Regions from separate parts of the Streptomyces sp. NPDC001407 genome, predicted to be linked through region 2. Evidence: riboswitches for the same ligand, from Rfam matches in the RefSeq annotation. Region 2 holds a riboswitch; each other region holds the start of a gene.
What was found. A riboswitch is a leader RNA that binds a small molecule or an ion and turns the genes downstream of it on or off. The one in region 2 is predicted to bind cobalamin.
Positions count from the first base shown of each region.

Region 1: another riboswitch for cobalamin. It lies ahead of ACFY1P_RS23030 (cobalamin biosynthesis protein); the one in region 2 lies ahead of ACFY1P_RS06305 (HoxN/HupN/NixA family nickel/cobalt transporter).
Region 3: another riboswitch for cobalamin. It lies ahead of ACFY1P_RS01785 (ribonucleoside-diphosphate reductase subunit alpha); the one in region 2 lies ahead of ACFY1P_RS06305 (HoxN/HupN/NixA family nickel/cobalt transporter).

Region 1 is NZ_JBIAWF010000017.1:55,048-60,050, reverse strand. It holds gene ACFY1P_RS23035 (cobyric acid synthase) at 1-1,492, opposite strand, end outside; gene ACFY1P_RS23030 (cobalamin biosynthesis protein) at 1,522-2,508, opposite strand; cobalamin riboswitch at 2,630-2,756, opposite strand; gene ACFY1P_RS23025 (hypothetical protein) at 3,038-3,250, opposite strand; gene ACFY1P_RS23020 (anion permease) at 3,263-4,492, opposite strand; gene ACFY1P_RS23015 (class II aldolase/adducin family protein) at 4,606-5,003, shown strand, end outside.
Region 2 is NZ_JBIAWF010000003.1:162,742-167,744, forward strand. It holds gene ACFY1P_RS06290 (class I SAM-dependent methyltransferase) at 1-433, shown strand, start outside; gene ACFY1P_RS06295 (YidB family protein) at 489-977, opposite strand; gene ACFY1P_RS06300 (NAD-dependent epimerase/dehydratase family protein) at 984-2,033, opposite strand; gene ACFY1P_RS06305 (HoxN/HupN/NixA family nickel/cobalt transporter) at 2,116-3,258, opposite strand; cobalamin riboswitch at 3,278-3,495, opposite strand; gene ACFY1P_RS06310 (amino acid permease) at 3,676-5,003, shown strand, end outside.
Region 3 is NZ_JBIAWF010000001.1:393,359-398,361, forward strand. It holds gene ACFY1P_RS01775 (DUF3311 domain-containing protein) at 1-108, shown strand, start outside; gene mctP (monocarboxylate uptake permease MctP) at 105-1,730, shown strand; cobalamin riboswitch at 2,160-2,301, shown strand; gene ACFY1P_RS01785 (ribonucleoside-diphosphate reductase subunit alpha) at 2,459-4,852, shown strand; gene ACFY1P_RS01790 (ribonucleotide-diphosphate reductase subunit beta) at 4,852-5,003, shown strand, end outside.

The DNA.
Region 1 (5,003 bases), on a different contig from region 2:
GCCGCAGCAGCGCGTCCGTGTCCGCGTGCTGCTCTATGAGGTCGCCGAGCCGGTCCAGCTGCTCCTCGCGCAGCGCCGCGAACGACGTGTCCGGTGCCGGTACGAACGACCGGCCCGCCGCCTCGGCGACCCGTCGCAGGAACGCCCGCCGGAAACCGTCGCTCTCCAGCGAGCCGTGCCAGTGCGTGCCCCACACGGATCCCGACCGGCACCCGTCCAGGAACGCCTCTTCTCCGCCCAGCACTTCGGCGACACCGTGGTGGATCTCGTAGCCCTCCACCCGCTCGCCGAGCGCCTCGCCGACCGGCCGGGCCAGCGTCTTCTCCAGGGCGAACCGCACCCGGACCGGCAGCAGGCCCAGGCCCTCGACGGTGCCCGCCTTCGACTCGACCTCGTCCTCGATGCGCTCGCCCAGCAGCTGGTAGCCGCCGCAGATGCCCAGCACCGGCCGGCCCTCCGCCGCGCGCCGCGCGAGCGCGTCCGCGAGCCCGCGCTCGCGCAGCCAGGCGAGCGCCCGCACGGTGCCGCGGGTGCCCGGCACGACGACCAGATCCGCGTCGAGGAGCTCCTCCGGGCGGTCCACGAACCGTACGACGACGCCCGGTTCGGCGGCGAGCGCGTCGACGTCGGTGAAGTTCGACATCAGCGGCACCGCGCACACCGCGACGCGCAGCACGTCCGCGCCGTGCGGCGGGGCCACCACCGACTCCCGGACGGCGCCGCGCATCGACACCCGCAGACCGTCCTCCTCGTCGATGCCCAGGCCGTGGGCGAACGGCAGCACGCCGACCGTGGGCCGCCCGGTGAGGTCCCGCAGCATCTCCAGGCCGGGCTCCAGCAGCGTCACGTCACCCCGGAACTTGTTGACCAGATAGCCCGCTATGTGCGCCTGGTCCTCGCGGGACAGCAGCGCCGTCGTACCGAAGAACGACGCGAACACCCCGCCCCGGTCGATGTCACCGACCACGACGACCGGCAGCCGCGCCGCACGGGCTATGCCCATGTTGACGATGTCCGTGCGCCGCAGATTGATCTCGGCGGGGCTGCCCGCGCCCTCGCAGATCACCGCGTCATGGGTGCGCCGCAGCTCCTCCAGGCACGCGGTCACCGTGCCGAACAACTGCTCCTGACGCCCCGAATGCCGTGTCTCCCCGGGGGACGACCCCCCGGACCCCCCGAAATACCCACGGGCGCTGAGCTCGCCCACAGGCTTGCCCATCAGCACCACCTGACTGCTGCGGTCGCCACCGGGCTTGAGCAGCACGGGATTCATCAGGGCCGACGGCTCGACCCGGGCCGCGGCCGCCTGCATGGCCTGCGCGCGGCCGATCTCCGCGCCCTCGCGGGTCACGAAGGAGTTGAGCGACATGTTCTGCGCCTTGAACGGCGCGACCTTGACGCCCTTGCGGACCAGCCACCGGCAGATCCCGGCGGTCACCACGCTCTTGCCCGCGTCCGAGGTCGTCCCGGCCACGAGCAGGCCCCCGCCCAGCGGGCCCGAAGGCCCGCCCTTGTCCGCTGTCACCGGCTCCTCCTCGTAAGACGATCTGGGGAAAGGCTGCCCGCCGCACGGCCCCGGGAGACGGCGGCCCGCACCCCGATCGCGACGCCCAGCGCCAGCAGCGACACCCGCCGGGAGAGGCGCACGGCGCGCTCGATGTCGGCGGTCTCCACGGGCCGGTTCTCCGCGCCCAGGACGGGGCGGTGCTCGACGCGGCCCTTGTAGGCGAGGGTGCCGCCGAGCCGGACGCCGAGCGCCCCGGCGAACGCGGCCTCCACCGGGCCCGCGTTGGGGCTCGGGTGCCGGGACGCGTCGCGCCGGGCCACCCGCCAGGCACCCCGAGGGTCGGGGCCGGCGAGCACGGCGAGGGTCGCGGTGAGCCGGGCGCCGGGCCAGCCGACGACGTCGTCGAGCCGGGCCGCGGCCCAGCCGAAGCGCCGGTAGCGGGGCGACTTGTGGCCGACCATCGCGTCCAGGGTGTTGACGGCCCGGAAGCCGGCCAGCCCCGGAACGCCGCCCAGCGCACCCCAGACGAGGGCGCCGACGACGGCGTCGGAGGTGTTCTCGGCCACGGACTCCACGACGGCGCGGGCCATTTGCGGGCCGTCCAGCGCCTCGGGGTCGCGCCCGCACAGATGGGGCAGCCGCTCCCGGGCGACCTCCAGGTCACCGGCGGCGAGCGCGCCCCCGACGGCACGGGCCTCACGGCCCAGCGAGGTGCCGCCCAGCACGGCCCACGTGGTGGCGGCGGTCAGGGCGATCCCGGCGGCGCGGGAGGGGCGTACGGCACGGGCCAGCGCTCCGGCGGCGGCCACGGTGCCGCCCGCGCACAGCAGCGTGTGCAGGGCGCCGTGACCGCGGTGGTCACGCCACAGCCGCTGCTCCACGGCCTGCGCGGCCCGTCCGAAAGCGGCCACGGGATGGCCGCGGCGGGGGTCGCCGAGGGCGCGGTCACCGAGGAAGCCGAGGGCGGCACCGCACGCGAAACCGAGATGATCGGCGCGCATCGGATCAGACCGCCGTCGTGTGGTACCTGGATCCGGGGGAACGGGATGGTCGGCGGCGGCCGGGCATGGCGATGTGTCCTCACTCAGGGTCCGCGCCCTGGCTCGACGTGACCGGCGACCAGAGTCTCCTGGCTCCCGGATCGACGCCGCCCCCGGCCTTCCGGCCTCGCGGCCGTGGCGGTAGTGCTTGGGGGAACGCTCCCCGGTGACAGTGGCGGGACCGCGCCGGACTCACACCGGCTTCCTCTGCTGTCGCCGTTTGGCCCCGGAAGTCCACCATGGGGTATGAACGGGCGTCAACTTCCGGCCTGGTGGGTGGGCTGGGCTTGGGGGTGCGCTGATCTGGGTGCGGTGCGTGGGCGCCTGCGGCGCTCGTCCTCAAACGCCGGACGGGCTGATGGTGCTGGTTACGGTCAGCACCATCAGCCCGTCCGGCGTTTGAGGACAACACGCGAAACGTGTTGCGGGGTCTGGGGCGAAGCCCCAGTTTCGGGAAGGGGCGGGGCTGGGGAACAAAACCCACCCCCACCTACCCCACGATCAAAAAGATCCCGTACCCCACAGCCGCCGCGCACAGCGCAAAGCACGCATACGCCCCGGACCGCGCCAGAACCCCCGGAGCCGCGCTGCCCGCAGGGCGCGACGTTCCGACGATCCCCAGCGTGAAGACGCCGACCAATCCGACGGTCACCACGAGGCTGACGCCGAAGACCTGCCCAAGAGCTGCCCAGTCGATGTGCATGGTGTGGATTCCTTAGCTCGCCGCGGCGGCGGGAGTGCGCCCGGCTTCGGGGGAGACGGTGACCACGGGGCCGACCGGCGGCGGGGCGACGGCCTGGAGCGCGGCGGTGACCACACCGGCCGGCTCGGCCGCTTCCGGCTGGTCCTCGTTGACGCTGTCGTGGGTGACGGGCTTGCGGCGGGAAGCGGCGTAGATCGCGCCGGACACCATCAGGCCGAGTACCGCGACCGTGGCGACGCCCCAGTCGCCCTGGTCGGCGAGGAACGCGGCGCCACCGGCGACGATGCCCGCGGCCGGCAGCGTCAGGCACCAGGCGACGGCCATCCGGCCCGCGGTCGACCAGCGGACCACGCCGCCCTTGCGGCCGAGGCCGGAGCCCATGATCGAGCCGGAGCAGACCTGGGTGGTGGAGAGCGCGAAGCCGATGTGCGAGGAGGCGAGGATCACGGTCGCGGCGCCGGTCTGGGCGGCGAAGCCCTGCGGCGGCTGGATGTCGGTGAGGCCCTTGCCGAGCGTACGGATGATGCGCCAGCCGCCCAGGTACGTACCGAGCGCGATGGCCAGGCCCGCGGAGACGATGACCCACAGCGGCGGGTCGGAGTGCGGGGCGACGACGCCGCCGGTGACCAGCGCGAGGGTGATGACACCCATCGTCTTCTGCGCGTCGTTGGTGCCGTGGGCGAGGGAGACCAGGGCGGCCGAGGCGATCTGCCCGGCGCGGTAGCCCTTGGCGGTCTCCTTCTCGTCGCGGCCCTTGGCGAGCCGGTAGGTGAGCCGCGTGGCGACCATGGCGGCGATGCCGGCCACGACGGGCGCCGCGACCGCCGGGATGAGGACCTTCATGACGACCTTGTCGGCGTTCACCGCGTCGAAGCCGACGGACACGATGGTCGCGCCGATCAGGCCGCCGAAGAGGGCGTGCGAGGAGCTGGAGGGCAGTCCGGCCAGCCACGTCAGCAGGTTCCAGACGATCGCGCCGATCAGGCCCGCGAAGATCACTTCGGGTCTGATCCCGGCGCTCTCGTCGATGATGCCCCCGGAGATGGTCTTGGCGACCTCGACGGAAAGGAACGCGCCGACAAGGTTGAGAACGGCCGACATCGCCACTGCCACCTTGGGCTTGAGTGCCCCGGTGGAGATGGTGGTGGCCATGGCGTTGGCCGTGTCGTGGAAGCCGTTCGTAAAGTCGAACACCAAGGCCGTGACGATCACGATCCCGATGAGAAGCGTGATGTGTTCCATTCACCCAGGCAATCAGCTCGATGGTCAGTACAGCGGTGACCGTAAGGACCCTGGGTGAACGGAAGGTGAACTGGGTCGGACCGAGTGGTGACGCGAACCGGAGGCGGATGGCGATGCGGATATCGAACACAGCGCAGAGTGACAACGGCGACACGGGCGACGACATAGGCCGGGCCTGGGCCGAGGTGGTGGCCACCGCCCGCCGCACCGTGGCGGACGGGCTGGTGGTGGGCACCTCCGGCAACGTCTCGGCGAGGGTCGGCGATGTCGTTCTTGTCACGCCCAGCGGGGTCCCCTACGACCGGCTCCGCCCCGAGGACGCGGTCGGCGTCGACCTCGACGGCCGCCAGGTCCTCGGCGAGCTGACCCCCACCAGCGAACTCCCCATGCACCTGGCCGTCTACCGCTCCACCGACGCGGCGGCCGTCGTCCACACCCACGCCGTCCACGCGACGGCGACCGCGGGCCTGGTCGACGAGCTGCCCCTGGTCCACTACATGGCGGGCGCGCT
Region 2 (5,003 bases):
CGCCGCCCTGGCCGCGCTCGGCCGCCCGGCCCTGGGCGTGGACGTGAGCCCGGCGGCCGTCGCCCGCACCCGCCGCGCGGGAGGCACGGCGCTGTGCCGGTCGGTCTTCAACCCCCTGCCGGGCGAGGGGCGTTGGGGCACGGCGCTGCTCGTCGACGGGAACATCGGGATCGGCGGCGACCCCCGCGCGCTCCTGGCGCGCGTCGCCGCCATCACCGCGCCACGCGGGCTCCTCCTCGTCGAGGCCGCGGCGGCGGACGTCGACGAGCGGGTGCGGGTGCGGGTGGACGACGGCCGGGGGCGGCTGGGGCCGGCGTTCCCCTGGGCGCGGGTGGGGACGACCGCGCTGCTGCGGCACGCGGACGCCGCGGGGTGGCGAGTGGCGGACCGCTGGGAGTCGGCGGGCCGGTGGTTCGCCGCGCTGCGGCTCTGACGCTGGGGCGAGGAGAGAAGGACGACGGGAAAGGGCGGGCGGGAAACCGCCCGCGTCAGCCGCCCTGGTGGTGGGCGATCACTTCTTCCAGGGACCCCTGGGGGACCTCGCCGGTGGGCGTCAGCTTGTCGACCGCCTGCGGAATCACCCGCGCCAGCTCGTCCGCCGCTTCCTCCGGTGTGACGCCCGCCTTCTGCGCGACGTGGTCGAGCGCCTGGTAGGGCAGGGCCTGCGCCACTTCCGGGCCGCTGACCGGCTCGTTGGGCCCGGTGCCCACCCAGGAGCCGGTCTTCGCGCCGAGCCCGCCCTCCTGGAGCTGCTGCAACAGGCCGGAGAGCGACTCCCCTCCCCCGCTGCCGAGCGCACCGAGCAAAGAGCCCAGCAGAGAGCCTTCCTTGCTGCCGCCGAGCAGCCCGCCGAGCAGGGTTCCCAGGTCGTTGTCCGCCATGTCTGCCGCCTTTCCTGGAAGCGCACCGATATGCCATCCATCTATCCCGGGACGGCGGATCCGGCCCGGGATGGCGGGATGTTCACCCGTACGCAGCCATGGTCACACGCGCTGCGGCGCCCGCGCGAACTCCGTCATCCCCTCCGCGAAACCCACCGCCGCGCGCCAGCCCAGCTCCTCGCGCAGGCGCCGCGAGGACGCGGTGATGTGACGGACGTCGCCGAGCCGGTACTCGCCCGTGACGACGGGAGCCGGTCCGCCGTGCGCGGAAGCCAGGGCGGCGGCCATCTCCCCGATGGTGTGCGGGGTGTCGCTGCCGCAGTTGTACGCGCGCAGGGTGCCCGCCGGGCGGCCGGCGAGGTGTTCCAGGGCCAGGACGTTCGCCGCGGCCACGTCGCGTACGTGCACGAAGTCCCGGCGCTGGCGGCCGTCCTCGAAGACGCGGGGGCCCTCGCCGCGGGCGAGCGAGGAGCGGAAGAAGGAGGCGACGCCCGCGTACGGGGTGTCGCGGGGCATCCCCGGGCCGTAGACGTTGTGGTAGCGCAGGGAGACGGCCGTGCCGCCGGTGGCGCGGGCCCAGGCGGCGGCCAGGTGTTCCTGGGCGAGCTTGGTCGTCGCGTAGACGTTGCGGGGGTCGACGGGGGCGTCCTCGTCGACCAGGCCCGGCGTCAGTTCCCGCTCGCAGCGCGGGCAGCGCGGTTCGTAGCGCCCGGCGTCGAGGTCCGCGGCCGCCCGCGGGCCGGGGCGCACCACGCCGTGCCGGGGGCAGGCGTAGCGTCCCTCGCCGTAGACGACCATGGAGCCGGCGAGGACCAGGCGGCGCACGCCCGCTGCGGCCATCTCCGCGAGGAGGACGGCCGTGCCGAGGTCGTTGCAGCCCACATAGGCGGGAGCGTCGGCGAAGTCCTTGCCGAGGCCGACCATCGCGGCCTGGTGGCAGACGGCGTCGATGCCGCGCAGGGCACCGGCCACGGCCGCGCGGTCGCGGAGGTCGGCATCGGTCCACTCGACGCCGGCGGGCCGGGGCGGTGTCTCGGGGTGGGCCGCGGGCAGCAGCGCGTCGAGGACGACGGGCCGGTGGCCGCGGGCGGTGAGTGCGGTGACGATGTGCGAGCCGATGAAGCCCGCGCCTCCGGTGACGAGTACGCGCATGGACCCGACGTTAGAGGCGCGGGCGGCGGGGCGCCCGTACCGGCGCCGCCCCGTCACCGGTCCGTAAGAACCTCGCCGGCCGTCAGGCCGCCTCGCTGGAGGCCGTCGCCGCGCGCGCCGCCCAGCGCTGCTCGACCTTGCCGAACCGCCAGTAGGCGAGCGCCGCCGCCCAGACCACCACGAAGAGGCCGACGATGACGAAGCCGACGTTGTCGAGGTTGAGGCCGGAGATCCAGCCGGTGACCGCGTCGTTCATGTCGAGCTTGTCGTGCAGCACGGTGACCAGCTCGATGGTGCCGATGAGGAAGGCGACGGCGATCGAGAGGCCGGTGATGGTGAGGTTGTAGTAGACCTTGCGGACGGGGTTGGAGAACGCCCACTGGTAGGCGAAGTTCATGAACGTGCCGTCGAGGGTGTCGAAGAGGCTCATCCCGGCGGCGAACAGCAGCGGCAGGCACAGGATCGCGTACCAGGGCAGCCCGGCGGCCGCGCCGCTGCCCGCCATCACCATGAGGGTGACCTCGGTGGCGGTGTCGAAGCCGAGGCCGAAGAGGAAGCCCAGGGGGTACATCTGGCCGGGGCGGGTGATGGAGCGGGTGAAGCGGCCGAGGATGCGGTTCATGAAGCCGCGCGAGTCCAGGTGCTGCTCCAGCTCGGCCTCGTCGTAGCGGCCCTCGCGCATGGCGCGGAAGATGCGCAGGATGCCCGCGAGGGCGACGAGGTTGAGGGCGGCGATGAGGTAGAGGAAGCCGCCGGAGACCGACGTGCCGACGACACCGAGGGTCTGGTGGGTGGTGGAGTCCTCGTCCATCAGCTTCCCGGCGATCTGGGTGCCGCCCGCCACCAGCGCGGCCATGACGACGACCACGCTGGAGTGGCCGAGGGCGAACCAGAAGCCGACCGAGACCGGGCGCTTGCCGTCGGCCATCAGCTTGCGGGTGGTGTTGTCGATGGCGGCGATGTGGTCGGCGTCGAAGGCGTGCCGCATGCCGAGGGTGTAGGCGGTGACGCCGAGTCCGACGCCGTAGACCTTGGAGTCCACGGTGTAGTGGTCGGGGACGACGAGCAGATAGAGCACGCCGAAGGCGACGACGTGCAGGGCGGCTATGACGCCCAGGAGTCCGGCGGTGCGCACGGTGTCCTGGCGGCGCCAGCGGAATGCGGACGGGCCGCCGGTGGCGGGCGCGGCGGGGGTTTCGGTGGGCAGGGTCATCTTGCGGGTCACGCTCCAGCACCTCGTGGATCTTCTCGTGAGATGCCGTGGCCGGTCTCCTGGCTTACGGGTTCGCTCGCGCCCGTCCCTGCCTTCCCGGCAGCAGGCTGCGGCCAGTGGCTCCGCGCACCCCGAGGGCGCGCGGAACGGGACGGTAACTCCCCGATCACAGTGGCGAGGGCCGCTCCGGAGTGGGACCACGAGGGTCCGTCACCGGTCTTCCCGAACACCACGGCCGGGCCACTTTAGCGCTCTGACCGGCGCGAGTGGCAAAGAAGTGGCAGTTGCCATAGTCGGGCAGGAGCGCTCTCCGGGCATGCGCGGGCGCCCGCCGTTCCGGAGCGCCGATGCTGGACGCGCCCCGCGAGCCGGTGCTACTACCAGTGCAGTTGACGGGTCACCCCATCCGGCACGAGAGAGGGCACGCCCATGGCGGACACCGGGCAGGAACCGGAGCGACGGGTCGGATTCGTACGCCGGATCGGGCTGTTCCAGGCCACCACCATCAACATGAGCCAGATGTGCGGCATCGGGCCCTTCGTCACCATCCCCCTGATGGTGACGGCGTTCGGCGGCCCGCAGGCGGTGATCGGGTTCGTCGCGGGCGCGCTGCTGGCGCTCGCCGACGGGCTGATCTGGGCGGAGCTGGGTGCCTCGCTGCCGGGGGCGGGCGGCAGTTACGTCTATCTGCGGCAGGCGTTCCAGTACCGCAGCGGCAAGCTGATGCCGTTCCTTTTCGTGTGGACGGCCATGCTGTTCATCCCGCTGGGCATGTCGACGGGGATCATCGGCTTCGTGCAGTACCTCGGCTATCTGTGGCCGGGCATGGGGCAGACGGCCGGGGACCTCGTGGGGCTCGCGGTCATCGCGCTCATCGTCGTGGCGCTGTGGCGGCGGGTGGAGAACATCGCGCGGCTCACCGTGGTGCTGTGGGCGGTGATGATCGCCTCGGTCGTCCTCGTCATCCTCGCGGCGTTCACCCACTTCAGCCCCCACCGGGCCTTCACCTATCCCGCCCACGCCTTCGAGCTGACGACCAATCACTTCTGGATCGGCTTCGCGGCGGGCCTGACCATCGGCATCTACGACTACCTCGGCTACAACACCGCCGCCTACATGGGCGCCGAGATCAAGAACCCGGGACGGACGCTGCCGCGCGCGATCGTCTACTCCATCCTCGGCATCATGGCGATCTATCTGCTGCTCCAGATCGGCACACTGGGGGTCGTCGACTGGAAGCAGATGCTCGACGAGAACTCCACGGCACACTCCTCCGTGGCCTCCGCCGTCCTGGAGACGGCCTGGGGCAAGGGCCCGGCCCGGACGGTCACGGTGCTGATCCTGATCACGGCCGTCGCCTCCGTCCTCACCGGTCTCCTCGGCGGCTCCCGCGTGCCCTACGACGCAGCGCGGGACAAGGTCTTCTTCCGCTCCTTCGGCAGCCTGCACCCCCGCCACCACTTCCCGGTGCTGGGCCTGGCGTCGATGGGCGTCATCACCTGCGTCGGCTTCCTGATCGGCCGTCATACGGACCTGACCACGCTGATCCAGCTGCTGACCACCGTGATGGTGATCGTCCAGGCGCTGGCCCAGGTGGTGGCGGTGTCGGTGCTGCGCCGCCGGCAGCCGGGGCTGCGCCGCCCGTACCGCATGTGGCTCTATCCGCTGCCGAGCCTGGTGGCGCTCGTGGGCTGGCTGGTGATCTACGGCTACGCGGACAAGAACTCCCCCGGCCGGCACCCCATCGAGTGGTCGCT
Region 3 (5,003 bases), on a different contig from region 2:
CAGATGCTGTGGGTGCTGATCTCGACCGCGCTCACCGTCATCGCCTACATGCTCGTGCGCCGACACGAGCGGAACGAGCGGATCCGTAAGGCGGGTGAGCGCGCGTGAAGAACGGCGTGAACGGCGTGGCACTCGCCGTGTTCATCTTCTTCTTCCTGGTCGTCACGGTGATGGGATTCGTCGCCTCCCGCTGGCGACGCGCGGAGAACGCGGACAACCTCGACGAATGGGGGCTGGGCGGGCGGTCGTTCGGCACCTGGATCACCTGGTTCCTGCTGGGCGGCGACCTCTATACGGCGTACACCTTCGTCGCCGTGCCGGCGGCCATCTACGCGGGCGGCGCGGCGGGATTCTTCGCGGTGCCTTACACGATCCTGTGTTATCCGCTGGTGTTCACCTTCCTGCCCCGGCTGTGGTCGGTGGCGCACAAGCACGGTTATGTGACCTCCTCGGACTTCGTCCGCGGCCGGTTCGGTTCGAAGGGGCTGTCGCTGGCCCTCGCGCTGACCGGGCTGCTCGCGACGATGCCGTACATCGCGCTCCAACTCGTCGGAATCCAGGCCGTGCTGGACGTTCTCGGGGTCGGTGGCGGGTCCAACTGGTTCATGAAGGACCTGCCGTTGCTCATCGCCTTCGGCGTGCTCGCGGCCTATACGTATTCGGCCGGGCTGCGGGCCCCGGCGCTGATCGCCTTCGTCAAGGACGCGCTGATCTACATCGTGATCATCGTGGCCATCATCTACATCCCCATCAGGCTGGGGGGTTTCGAGCACATCTTCGCGAAGGCGGGTGACGCCTTCGCCGAGAAGAATCCGGCGACGGGCAGACCGCGCGGCTCACTGGTGAGCGGTCCGGACGCGCAATGGGCGTACGCGACGCTCGCGCTCGGCTCGGCGATGGCGCTGTTCCTCTATCCGCATTCGGTGACCGCGGTCCTTTCCAGCAAGAGCCGCAACGTCATCCGCCGCAACACCACGATCCTGCCGCTCTACTCCCTGATGCTGGGCCTGCTGGCCATGCTCGGCTTCATGGCGATCGCCGCGGGCGTCAAGGTGAAGAACGGCCAGCTGGCCATTCCGCAGCTCTTCGAGGACATGTTCCCGGACTGGTTCACGGGCGTCGCCTTCGCGGCGATCGGTATCGGCGCGCTGGTGCCGGCGGCCATCATGTCCATCGCCGCGGCGAATCTCTTCACCCGGAACATCTACAAGGACTTCATCCGCCCCGACGCCTCACCCGAGCACGAGGCCAAGGTCTCCAAGCTCGCCTCGCTGCTGGTGAAGGTCGGCGCGCTGGTCTTCGTCCTGACGATGGACAAGACGGTCGCGATCAATTTCCAGCTGCTCGGCGGCATCTGGATCCTCCAGACCGTCCCGGCGCTCGTCGGCGGGCTCTTCACCCGCTGGTTCCACCGGTGGGGTCTGCTGGCGGGGTGGGCGGTCGGCATGACGTACGGGACGTGGCGGGCGTATGACACGCCCAGTGCGACTCAGGATCATTTCGGGAATACGAACCTTATTCCGTTCATCGGGGAGAAGGGGTATATCGGGCTTACGGCGTTCGTCCTGAATGTGCTTGTCGCTGTCGTGCTCACGGTGGTGTTCAAGGCGGTGGGTGTCCCGGACGGGGTGGACGAGACGAAGGCGTCCGATTACACGGCGGATGTGGGGGATCCGGGGGTGGCGGAGGAATTGCCTCCGGCGACGGCGGGGGCCCCTGGGGGGCATTGACCTCATTGACGCCCTGCGGGCGGCGCTTTCTTCTTCCCCAGCCCCGCCCCTTCCCGAAACTGGGGCGCCGCCCCAGACCCCTGACCGCGCTTCGCGCGGTGTCCTCAAACGCCGGACGGGCTGGATGGTGCGGACTACGGTCCGTGCGATCCAGCCCGTCCGGCGTTTGAGGACGCGCCCGAAGGGCGTCCCCGCCGCAGACGCAACGCACCCGCACCCACCCGGCCCCCTCCAGGCGCACCCCCGGACACCCCCAGGCACCCCCAGACGCCCCGCCGGACACCCGTCCACCCCACCGGGTCACCGAGGGCCGTCGCGCGCCGCACAAGGCGCCGGCGGCCCTCCGTCATGCCCCGTACCGGCAGGCCCTGTTAGCACATTCCGACCCGCCCGATTACCGCGTGACACAAGATGTGGTGGTGCATGCGACGGCCAGCACTAGATGTATGCTCGTCCTCGCTGTCGTCGCAGGGGAATCCGGTGGAAATCCGGAACTGTCCCGCAACGGTGCATGTATGCCGTAATGACGCATGCAGGAGTCCGAGTACCTGCCGACAGCACGCCCACCGCTGAGCCGCTCCGGCCCCGCATCGGGCGTTTTGTATTCGTCCGGGCCTCGCGGGTTGGGCCGATGGACGCTACGAGCATGCCCTGGTGCTTCAGGCATGCCCGTACGCGCCCGTCGCGCGCCACCCGCCCGGCCCCTTGCCGAGCGAGGGAGAGCCTCAGTGACCATCGCGCCCGCCGATCCGGTCTCAGCGTCCGCGGAAGCGACCGGCGGCCCCGGGACCGCGCTGCTGCGCACCCTGACCGACCTCACCGCCGATCTGCCCGCCACCGACCCCGGAAAGGTCGCCGCCGCCGCGCTGCGGGGCCGCCACCCGGGCTCGGACGAGGCCGAACTGCGGTCCCTGGCCACCGAGGCCGCCGCCGGCCTGATCGCCGAGGAGCCCGAGTACTCCAGGCTCGCGGCCCGCCTGCTCACCCTCGCCATCGCCGAGGAGGCCGCCGGACAGGGCGCCGTCTCCTTCTCCGCGTCCGTCGCGACCGGCCACCGCGAGGGCCTGATCGCCGACGACACCGCCGCGTTCGTCACGACCCACGCCGCGCGCCTCGACGAGCTCGTCGAGAAGGCGCTCGCCGACGGCGCCGACGACCGCTTCGGCTACTTCGGCCTGCGCACCCTGCACAGCCGCTACCTGCTGCGCCACCCGATCACCCGCCAGGTCATCGAGACCCCGCAGCACTTCCTGCTGCGCGTGGCCTGCGGTCTGGCCGAGGACCACTCGGTGCGGGCCCTGGAGGACGTCGCCGAGCTCTACGGGCTGACGAGCACCCTGTCGTACCTGCCGTCCTCCCCCACGCTCTTCAACTCCGGCACCCGCCACCCGCAGATGTCGTCCTGCTATCTGCTGGACTCGCCGCTGGACGAGCTGGACTCGATCTACGACCGCTACCACCAGGTGGCGCGCCTGTCGAAGCACGCCGGCGGCATCGGCCTGTCCTACAGCCGCATCCGCTCGCGCGGCTCGCTGATCCGGGGCACCAACGGGCACTCCAACGGCATCGTGCCGTTCCTGCGCACGCTCGACGCCTCCGTGGCGGCGGTCAACCAGGGCGGCCGGCGCAAGGGCGCGGCCTGCGTCTATCTGGAGACCTGGCACGCGGACATCGAGGAGTTCCTGGAGCTCCGCGACAACACCGGTGAAGAGGCCCGCCGCACGCACAACCTCAACACCGCGCACTGGATCCCGGACGAGTTCATGCGCCGCGTCGAGGCGGACGCCGACTGGTCGCTGTTCTCCCCGGCCGACACGCCCGAGCTGGTCGACCTGTGGGGCGACGAGTTCGACGCCGCGTACCGCAAGGCCGAGGCTGAGGGCAAGGCCGTCAAGCAGATCCCGGCGCGCGTGCTGTACTCCCGGATGATGCGCACCCTCGCGCAGACCGGCAACGGCTGGATGACCTTCAAGGACGCGTCCAACCGCACCGCGAACCAGACGGCCGAGCCCGGCAAGGTCGTCCACTCCTCGAACCTCTGCACCGAGATCCTCGAGGTCACGGACGACGGCGAGACGGCTGTCTGCAACCTCGGCTCGGTCAACCTGGCGCAGCACCTGGGCAGGGACATCGGCGATGGGGGAGAGGTGATGGACTGGGAGAAGCTCGACCGTACGGTCCGTACGGCCGTGACGTTCCTCGACCGCGTCGTGGACATCAACTTCTACCCGACCGAGCAGGCCGGCAACTCCAACAGCCGCTGGCGCCCGGTGGGCCTGGGCCTGATGGGTCTCCAGGACGTCTTCTTCCGGCTCCGCCTGCCCTTCGACTCCCCCGAGGCGAAGGAGCTGTCCACCCGGATCTCCGAGCGCATCATGCTCGCGGCCTACGAGGCGTCCGCCGACCTCGCCGAGCGGCACGGCCCGCACCCGGCCTGGTCCGCGACCCGCACCGCCCGCGGCGTGCTGCACCCGGACCACTACCCGAACGCCGAGCAGCGCTGGGCCGACCGCTGGGCGGCGCTGCGCGCCCGCATCGCCGAGGTCGGCATGCGCAACTCGCTGCTGCTGGCGATCGCGCCGACGGCCACCATCGCGTCCATCGCGGGCGTGTACGAGTGCATCGAGCCGCAGGTCTCCAACCTCTTCAAGCGCGAGACGCTCAGCGGTGAGTTCCTCCAGGTCAACACCTATCTGGTGGAGGACCTGAAGAAGCTCGGCGTGTGGGACCGCACCACGCGTGACGCGATGACCGACGCCAACGGCTCGATCCAGGACATGCAGTGGATCCCCAAGGAGGTGCGCGACCTCTACCGCACCGCCTGGGAGATCCCGCAGCGCTTCCTGATCGACATGGCCGCGGCCCGTACGCCGTACCTGGACCAGAGCCAGTCGCTGAACCTCTTCATGGCGTCGCCCACCATCGGCAAGCTCAGCTCGATGTACGCGTACGCCTGGAAGCAGGGCATCAAGACGACGTACTACCTGCGCTCGCGCCCGGCCACCCGGATCGCGCGCTCCGCCGGTGCCGCCGCCACCATTCCCGTACAGCAGGCCACCCCGGACGCGGACGCCGTCGCCTGCTCCCTTGAGAACCCCGAGTCCTGCGAGGCCTGCCAGTAATGAGCTCCACCGAGAAGAACCTGCTCGACCCCGGCTTCGAGCTCACCCTGCGGCCGATGCGGTACCCGGACTTCTACGACCGCTACCGCGACGCCATCAAGAACACCTGGACCGTCGAGGAGGTCGACCTCCACTCGGACGTCGCCGACCT